2 linked regions of the Methylobacillus flagellatus KT genome follow. The protein of the gene in region 2 interacts with the protein of the main gene of each other region in a pairwise test. Links are inferred from orthologs where the notes say so. Each region holds a gene or a part of one and is shown on either strand. Other genes may lie near its edges.

The links. The genes of interacting proteins can lie anywhere in the genome.
Region 1: the proteins of ftsA (region 2) and MFLA_RS12710 interact in binary tests that used the Escherichia coli proteins (3 or more experiments, as listed by UniProt). The link is inferred for Methylobacillus flagellatus KT from one-to-one orthologs.

Annotation. Positions count from the first base shown.
Region 1 is NC_007947.1:2,667,015-2,670,819, reverse strand. The notes cover bases 82-3,052. They hold MFLA_RS12710 (rod shape-determining protein), read right to left. Parts: upstream 2,104-3,052; coding sequence 1,060-2,103; downstream 82-1,059. Other genes in these bases: gatA (Asp-tRNA(Asn)/Glu-tRNA(Gln) amidotransferase subunit GatA), read left to right, coding at 2,522-3,052; gatC (Asp-tRNA(Asn)/Glu-tRNA(Gln) amidotransferase subunit GatC), read left to right, coding at 2,225-2,512; mreC (rod shape-determining protein MreC), read right to left, coding at 82-939. Outside these bases: rod shape-determining protein MreD, read right to left, coding at 1-20; more of mreC, read right to left, coding at 7-81; more of gatA, read left to right, coding at 3,053-3,805. UniProt on the Escherichia coli protein: Forms membrane-associated dynamic filaments that are essential for cell shape determination. Acts by regulating cell wall synthesis and cell elongation, and thus cell shape.
Region 2 is NC_007947.1:2,415,386-2,419,354, forward strand. Bases 342-3,311 are described here. They hold ftsA (cell division protein FtsA), read right to left. Parts: upstream 2,461-3,311; coding sequence 1,222-2,460; downstream 342-1,221. Other genes in these bases: ftsZ (cell division protein FtsZ), read right to left, coding at 342-1,138; MFLA_RS11570 (cell division protein FtsQ/DivIB), read right to left, coding at 2,486-3,217; MFLA_RS11575 (D-alanine--D-alanine ligase), read right to left, coding at 3,207-3,311. In the rest of the region: more of ftsZ, read right to left, coding at 1-341; more of MFLA_RS11575, read right to left, coding at 3,312-3,969. UniProt on the Escherichia coli protein: Essential cell division protein that assists in the assembly of the Z ring. May serve as the principal membrane anchor for the Z ring.

The DNA of each region.
Region 1 (3,805 bases), 250 kb from region 2 along the record:
TTCAGGCTAGTTGCGGACATGGCGCTTGGTCGGGGTGGTTTTTTGAGTGGCGGAGTTGGTTTTCACAGCGCTGCTGTCTGCCGGGCGCTCAACCTGGGGAATGCTGACCAGAAGGAGTTGCCTGTGACGATCGATACCGGCGATGGGTTTGCCGATGATATGGGCAAAGGGCGAGTCGCCGTCGGCCTCTACGCGGATGATTTCGGCGACAGCCAGGCCTGGCGGGTAGATACCATCGATGCCGGAAGTCACCAGTTTGTCACCTACCTGGATATCAACGTTCGCAGGCAGGGAGGGCAATTCCAATGTCGCATTGCGTCCTTGCCCGAACGCGATGGCCCGCAAACCGTTCCGTTCGATCTGTACAGGGATGGAGAGCTCTTTGTCGGTAATCAGCGTCACTTCGCTGCTGAAAGGATAAACGCGCGTGACCTGGCCGATCACCCCGTGCTCATCAATTGCCGCCTGGCCCGGAACGATGTTCTGCCTTGAGCCGAGGTTGACGACCACCTTGTGGCTGAACGGGTCGCGCCCCATATGCAATATCTCGGCAAGCCTTGCCGGCTGGCTGGATACCTGGGCTGCGCCCAGCAAGCTGCGTAGTCGCTCATTCTCAGCCATCAGCGCCTGGAAGCGCTGCAGCTCTTCCGCATGCATCAGGGCCTGGTGCCGCAGGCGGGTGTTCTCTTCCGCCAGGGTAGTCTGGGTATGCAGGTATGCCCCTACGTCTTCAACCAGGCTGAGCGGGGCATTGGCAATGATCTGCAGGGGGTGAAGCAGGGCAATGAATCCCTGGCGCACTTCGATAAGGTAGTTGAGCCGTGCATCCGTGACAATCAGCGCCAAAGATAGCACGGAAAAAAACAGCAGGCGTGCGATGGGGCTCGGGCCGCGAACAAAGAAGCCAGTGTGGTGTTGGTGTTCTAAGGCGCGTGGCATGAGATATGTAAGTAGTTGTCTGGTCTAGTTTGCTAGGGTATGGCGGAGCCTGCAGGGCGCCGGGTAATAAAAAACAGGCCATTGTGATATGGCCTGATTCCGTACGCATGATAACGCAATTTATTCGTAGGCGAATACATTGCCCAGCTTGTCCATTTCTTCCAATGCCCTGCCGCAGCCGCGGGCGACACAGCTCAGCGGGTCCTCTGCCACGATCACCGGCAGGCCGGTTTCTTCCAGCAGCAGGCGGTCCAGGTCGCGCAGCAATGCGCCGCCGCCGGTTAATACCATGCCTTTTTCGGCGATGTCGGCACCGAGCTCGGGAGGGGTTTGCTCCAAGGCGGATTTCACTGCGCCGACGATGGAGTTGAGTGGTTCAGTCAGCGCTTCCAGGATTTCATTGCTGGAAATGGTGAATTTGCGCGGCAAGCCTTCGGCCAGATTGCGGCCGGTGACTTCGAGCTCCAGCACTTCGGAACCCGGGAATGCGGAGCCGATCTGCTTCTTGATCAATTCTGCGGTCGGTTCGGAAATCTGCATGCCGTAGTTGCGGCGGATGTAGTCGATGATGGCCTGATCGAACTTGTCGCCGCCGACACGCTCCGATTTTGCATAGACAATGCCGCCCAGCGAAATCACTCCGACTTCGGTGGTACCGCCGCCGATATCCACCACCATGGATCCCGTCGCTTCCGCGACCGGCATATTGGCGCCGATTGCTGCGGCCATCGGTTCCTCGATCAGGTAGACCTGCCGTGCGCCGGCCATTTCCGCGGATTCCTTGATCGCGCGGCGCTCCACCTGCGTGGAGCCGACGGGTACACAGATAATGATGCGGGGATTGGGGCTGAACAGGCGGGATTCGTGGATCTTGCGGATGAAGTACTTGAGCATCTGCTCGGTGATGGTGAAATCGGCAATCACGCCATCCTTCATCGGGCGGATCGCGGTGATGTTGGCTGGCGCGCGGCCCAGCATGCGCTTGGCCTCCAGGCCTACGGCCAGCAAGGTCTTCTTGCCTGTGGGGCCGCCTTCCTGGCGGATTGCCACCACGGATGGCTCGTCAAGGACGATACCCTTGCCACGTACGTAAATCAGGGTGTTTGCTGTGCCAAGGTCAATGGCGAGATCGTTGGAAAAGTAGCTGTTTAAAAGACCGAACATTATTTGTATCCTGGCGAGCTGCCGCAGGCCGTGCAGGCCATGTTGTTGCGGCTGAAGATGTGCGTAAAATCAAGGTATAATACCTGATATCTCCCGGAAATTTAAGATTTGGATTGGATAAATGTCACTCAACACACATGACGTCAAAAGGATTGCGCACCTTGCACGGATCGCTGTCAGCGAGGAAGAGGCCGAAGCGACCCTGGTCAAGCTTTCCGGAATTCTCGGCCTGATCGAGGAAATGCAGGCCGTAGACACCAGTGGGATCGTGCCCATGTCGCATTCCCAGGACGTGACGCAGCGCCTGCGAGAGGATGTGGTGACCGAAAGCAACCAGCGCGACTTGCTGCAATCCATCGCACCGGCCGTTGAGAACGGTCTCTACCTCGTACCCAAAGTCATCGAATAAGTCCCTGTCATGATCAATCATAGTTTGAAACAACTGGCCGACATGTTGGCCAGCAAGGAGATATCTAGCGTCGAATTGACGCAGGAGTATCTCAACCGCATTGCCCAGCTGAACCCGGAGATCAATGCCTATATCACCGTTAACCCGGAGCTGAGCCTGGCCCAGGCCCAGGCGGCCGACCAGCGTATCGCCAATGGCGACGCGGGACCGCTCACGGGCATCCCAATTGCGCAAAAGGACATTTTCTGTGCCAAGGGCTGGCGGACCACTTGCGGCTCCAGGATGCTGGAAAACTTCATTGCCCCTTATGATGCAGGCATCATCGAGCGCTTCAATGCTGCCGGCGCCGTCAATCTGGGCAAGACCAATATGGATGAGTTCGCGATGGGCTCCTCCAACGAGACTTCCTATTTCGGCAAGGTGCAGAATCCTTGGGACCGCAGCCGTGTTCCCGGCGGCAGTTCGGGCGGCAGCGCGGCTGCTGTGGCGGCTCGCCTTTGTGCCGCGGCCACTGGCACCGATACCGGCGGCTCGATTCGCCAGCCAGCCTCGCTATGTGGCCTGTCAGGCCTTAAACCCACTTACGGTCTGGCTTCCCGTTACGGCATGATCGCGTTTGCCTCCAGCCTGGACCAGGCTGGACCCATGGCGCATTCTGCCGAGGACATGGCGCTGATGATGAATGTGATGACCGGCTTCGATGAGCGGGATTCCACCAGCCTGCAGCGCGAGAAGGAGGACTACACCCGCGAGCTGGGTAAATCGCTGGCAGGCATCAGGATCGGCTTGCCCAAGGAGTATTTCGCCGAAGGCCTGGATGCCGGTGTGGCAAAAGTGATAGAGGCGGCAGTGGACGAATACCGCAAGCTGGGCGCGGAAATCGTCGAGGTCACCCTGCCCAACACCATGTTGTCCATTCCCGTCTATTACGTGCTCGCACCTGCCGAAGCTTCCAGCAACCTGTCGCGCTACGACGGCGTGCGTTTCGGCCATCGCGCCGCCGAATACGATGACCTCATGGACATGTATTGCAAGAGCCGTGCCGAAGGTTTCGGCGAGGAAGTCAAGCGCCGCATCCTGATTGGCACCTATGTGTTAAGCGCTGGTTACTACGATGCCTATTACCTCAAGGCGCAGCAGATACGCCGCCTGATCGCAGAGGATTTCGCCAAGGCATTCGAACAGTGCGACCTCATCCTCGGCCCGACTGCGCCTTCCACCGCGTTCAAGTCCGGCGAGAAGGCGGATGATCCGGTCTCGATGTACCTGCAGGATATCTACACCATTGCCGTC
Region 2 (3,969 bases):
CAGGAATATCATATTCCTCCACGCCCGACATCTTCATGGCTTCAACCTGCGCACGACGGCCATTCGAACTGAATACGGCAGGACTGTCATCATCCGTACCACCCATATACATCGGCTGGTTGGTGGTACCATCGCGCACCTGCGTCATCACACGCAATTCGGGCTTCTGCTGGCGACGAGACGCCACACCGTTCAACCCGGTTGCTACCATGGTGACACGCAAGCCATCGCCGATAGACTCATCGAACACATTGCCCACGATCACCGTGGCATCCTCAGCCGTGAACTCCTTGATCGTGTTCATCACGTCATAGTACTCCTTCATCTTGAAGGAAGTGCTTGCAGTGATGTTGACCAGCACGCCACGCGCATTGGCGAGGTTGACGTCTTCCAGCAGAGGGCTTGCCACTGCCTGTTCAGCTGCGATGCGGGCGCGCTCGCTGCCGGTGGCAGTCGCGGAACCCATCATCGCCATGCCCATTTCGGACATGACGGTACGCACGTCGGCAAAGTCGACATTGACCATGCCAGGGCAATTGATGATCTCGGCAATACCGGATACCGCATTGTGCAATACGTCGTTGGCCGCTTGGAACGCCTCCAGGAAGGGTACGTCTTCACCCAGCACCTGCATGAGCTTCTCATTCGGGATGATAATAAGAGAATCGACATGCTTAGAAAGTTCTTCCAGCCCCTCCTGTGCGACCTTGGTACGTTTGCCTTCAAAAGCGAACGGCTTGGTCACCACCGCCACGGTGAGGATGCCCATTTCCTTGGCGACTTCCGCGATGATGGGCGCTGCGCCGGTGCCGGTGCCTCCCCCCATGCCTGCGGTGATGAACAGCATGTCTGCACCATCGATCACCTCAGCGATGCGATCGCGGTCTTCCAAAGCGGCCTCGCGGCCGATCTCCGGACGCGCACCTGCACCCAGGCCCTTGGTGATGTCAGTGCCAATCTGCAACACGGTCTTGGCTTGGCTCTTCTTCAGTGCCTGCATGTCGGTATTGGCGCAAATGAACTCCACGCCGCCGACCTCTTTTTCAATCATGTGAGCCACTGCGTTGCCGCCGCAACCACCCACGCCTATCACTTTGATCACGGCCTCTTGTGAGTCCCTGTCCATAATCTCAAACATGTTAAATCCCTCCTAAGTTACGTCTGCCTAAACTCGAAAAAAGCACTATTGCTTACCAACAATCGCTTAAAATCAATGTACTACTAGAAATTACCCTGAAACCAACTCTTCATCCGGCTCAATACCTGGCTGAAGGAATTGGATTCCATCTGTCCCTGAAGCTGACGTTCCACTTGCTGCTGGCCCATCAGCACCAGTCCCACCCCGGTGGCATAACGCGGATTGCCTACCACCTCGGACAAACCTCCCACATTGCGCGGCATGCCAAGACGAACCGGCATGTGGAAAATCTCTTCACCCAGCTCCACCATCCCCTTCATGAGAGAGGAGCCGCCAGTAATCACGATGCCGGAGGCGATCATTTCCTCCATGCCGCTACGGCGCAGCTCGCCGAGCACGAATTCGTACAGCTCGACCACGCGGGGCTCGATCACCTCGGCCAGGGTCTGTACTGACAACTGGCGCGGGTCGCGGCCATCGACACCCGGCACTTCCACTACTTCGCGGGCATCGGCCAGCTGGCGCAAGGCGCAGCCATGCTTGATCTTGATCTCTTCCGCCGATTGGGTGGGTGTACGGAATGCCACTGCGACATCGTTGGTGATCTGGTCGCCAGCAATCGGCACCACGGCCGTATGGCGGATCGCGCCCTGCTTGAACACGGCGATGTCGGTCGTGCCGCCGCCTATATCCACCAGGCAGACGCCGAGCTCCTTTTCGTCTTCAGTCAATACTGCGAGACTGGAAGCCAGCGGCTGCAGAATGAGATCGCTGACCTCCAGGCCGCAGCGCTTGATGCACTTGACGATGTTTTGCGCGGCAGAAACCGCGCCAGTGACGATATGCACCTTGACCTCAAGCTTCATGCCGCTCATGCCCAAGGGTTCGCGCACATCCTCCTGGCCATCAATAATGAACTCTTGCGTCAGGATATGCAGGATCTGCTGATCTGACGGCAGGGCAATCGCACGTGCGGTTTCGATCACGCGGTCCACATCCATCTGCGTTACTTCGGCATCCTTGATCTTCACCATGCCGTGCGAGTTGAGGCTCTTGATATGGCTGCCAGCAATGCCGGTGTAAACGGTGCTGATCTTGCAATCCGCCATGAGCTCGGCCTCCTCCAGCGCGCGCTGTATGGCCTGTACCGTGGAGTCGATATTCACCACGACGCCCTTCTTCAGGCCGCGCGAGGTGTTCTGGCCCAGGCCGATCACCTTGAGGCTGCCGTCTACCTGCAACTCGGCCACGATCGCCACGATCTTCGAGGTGCCTATATCCAGCCCGACGATCAGATTCTTATCTTCCCGGACCCTGCTCATTTATTTCTCCAATTTTCCATGTTTCTCAGGCTGCTCCTGTCTTGCGTTTTGGCGTCAACCCCTCGGGCTTGCGCACGGCAAAGCCATTGGGATAGCGCAAATCGGCGTAGCTGATCGCCACTTTCAGCCCGCCTAATGTCTGTTTGTACACGCTGGCAAATTTCTGCAATCGTGTTTCCATCTGCTCCCGCCCCAGTTCGACCACCATGCCGGTATTGGTCCTGATCTGCCAGGCGCGCCGCGGTGTCAGCGCCAGCTGGACAATATGCATGCCGGTGCCCTCTGCCAGTATCCGGCTGTAGATACCATATTGCTTTGCCACCTCGGCCACGCCGTCTCCGGGTCCGTAAAACACGGGCAGGTCGCTGTCCGAGGCCGCATGGAACAGCTCTCCGTAACTGTTCACCAGCGCGATATTGCCCCAGCGCGCCAGCTCCCGGTGCTCCTCAATCACGACTTCCAGGCGGTCGGGCCAGCGTTTCCGTACGCTGACCTTGCGTGCCCACGGCAGCTTCTGGAAAGCATCGCGCGCTTTCGCCACGTCGACCGTGAAGAAGTTGCCCTGCAAATGCCGGTCCGCAATCAGCTTGATCTGCTCGCGTGTGACATGCTCCAGCTTGCCATTCACCCGGACTTCCCTTAGCGGGAAAATCGGCAGATGAACCACCACATACACCAGCCCGTACAAGAACATCACTGCCGCCAGCGCATTGAGCAGGTTCGCGATCCAGTTGAGGACCCGCGGCTTATCCCACATGCGCAAGCTCCAATATGCTCAATACCAGCTCGTCAAAGCCAAGCCCGACCGCCTTGGCCCCCATGGGCACCAGGCTGTGGTCAGTCATGCCGGGTGAAGTATTCACTTCAAGGAAGTAATGGCGTCCGGCCTCATCCATGAGGAAATCCACTCGCCCCCAACCTCGTCCGCCGACGATGCGGAATGCCTGCAAAGCCTCAGCCTTGATCTGCTCCTCCAGCGACGCATCCAACCCACATGGACAAAGGTATTGTGTGTCGTCGCGCAGGTACTTGGCCTCATAGTCGTAGAACTCATTGGCAGGCACGATGCGAATCACCGGCAAGGCGGCCCCACCGAGTATGCCCACCGTATACTCGCCACCGCCGACGAACTGCTCAGCGATCACCAGTGGGTCGGACTTGGCCGCCAGCGCGTAGGCTGCCTGGAGACCGCCTGCGGCCTTCACCTTGCTGATACCAATGCTGGAACCTTCATTGGCAGGTTTTACGAACAAGGGCAGGCCAAGCTTGCGTTCTATCGCGTCAAAGTTGCTATCTGCCGTCACCAGTTCGAAATCCGGGGTCACCACGCCAGCCGCACGCCAGAGCAGTTTGGTTCGCCATTTGTCCATCCCCACGCTGGATGCCATCACTCCACTGCCGGTATAGGGAATGCCCATGAGCTCCAATGCGCCCTGAATGGTGCCGTCCTCGCCATAACGGCCATGCAGTGCGATGAACACGCGGTCGAATCCGGCCAGTTCGCTCAGC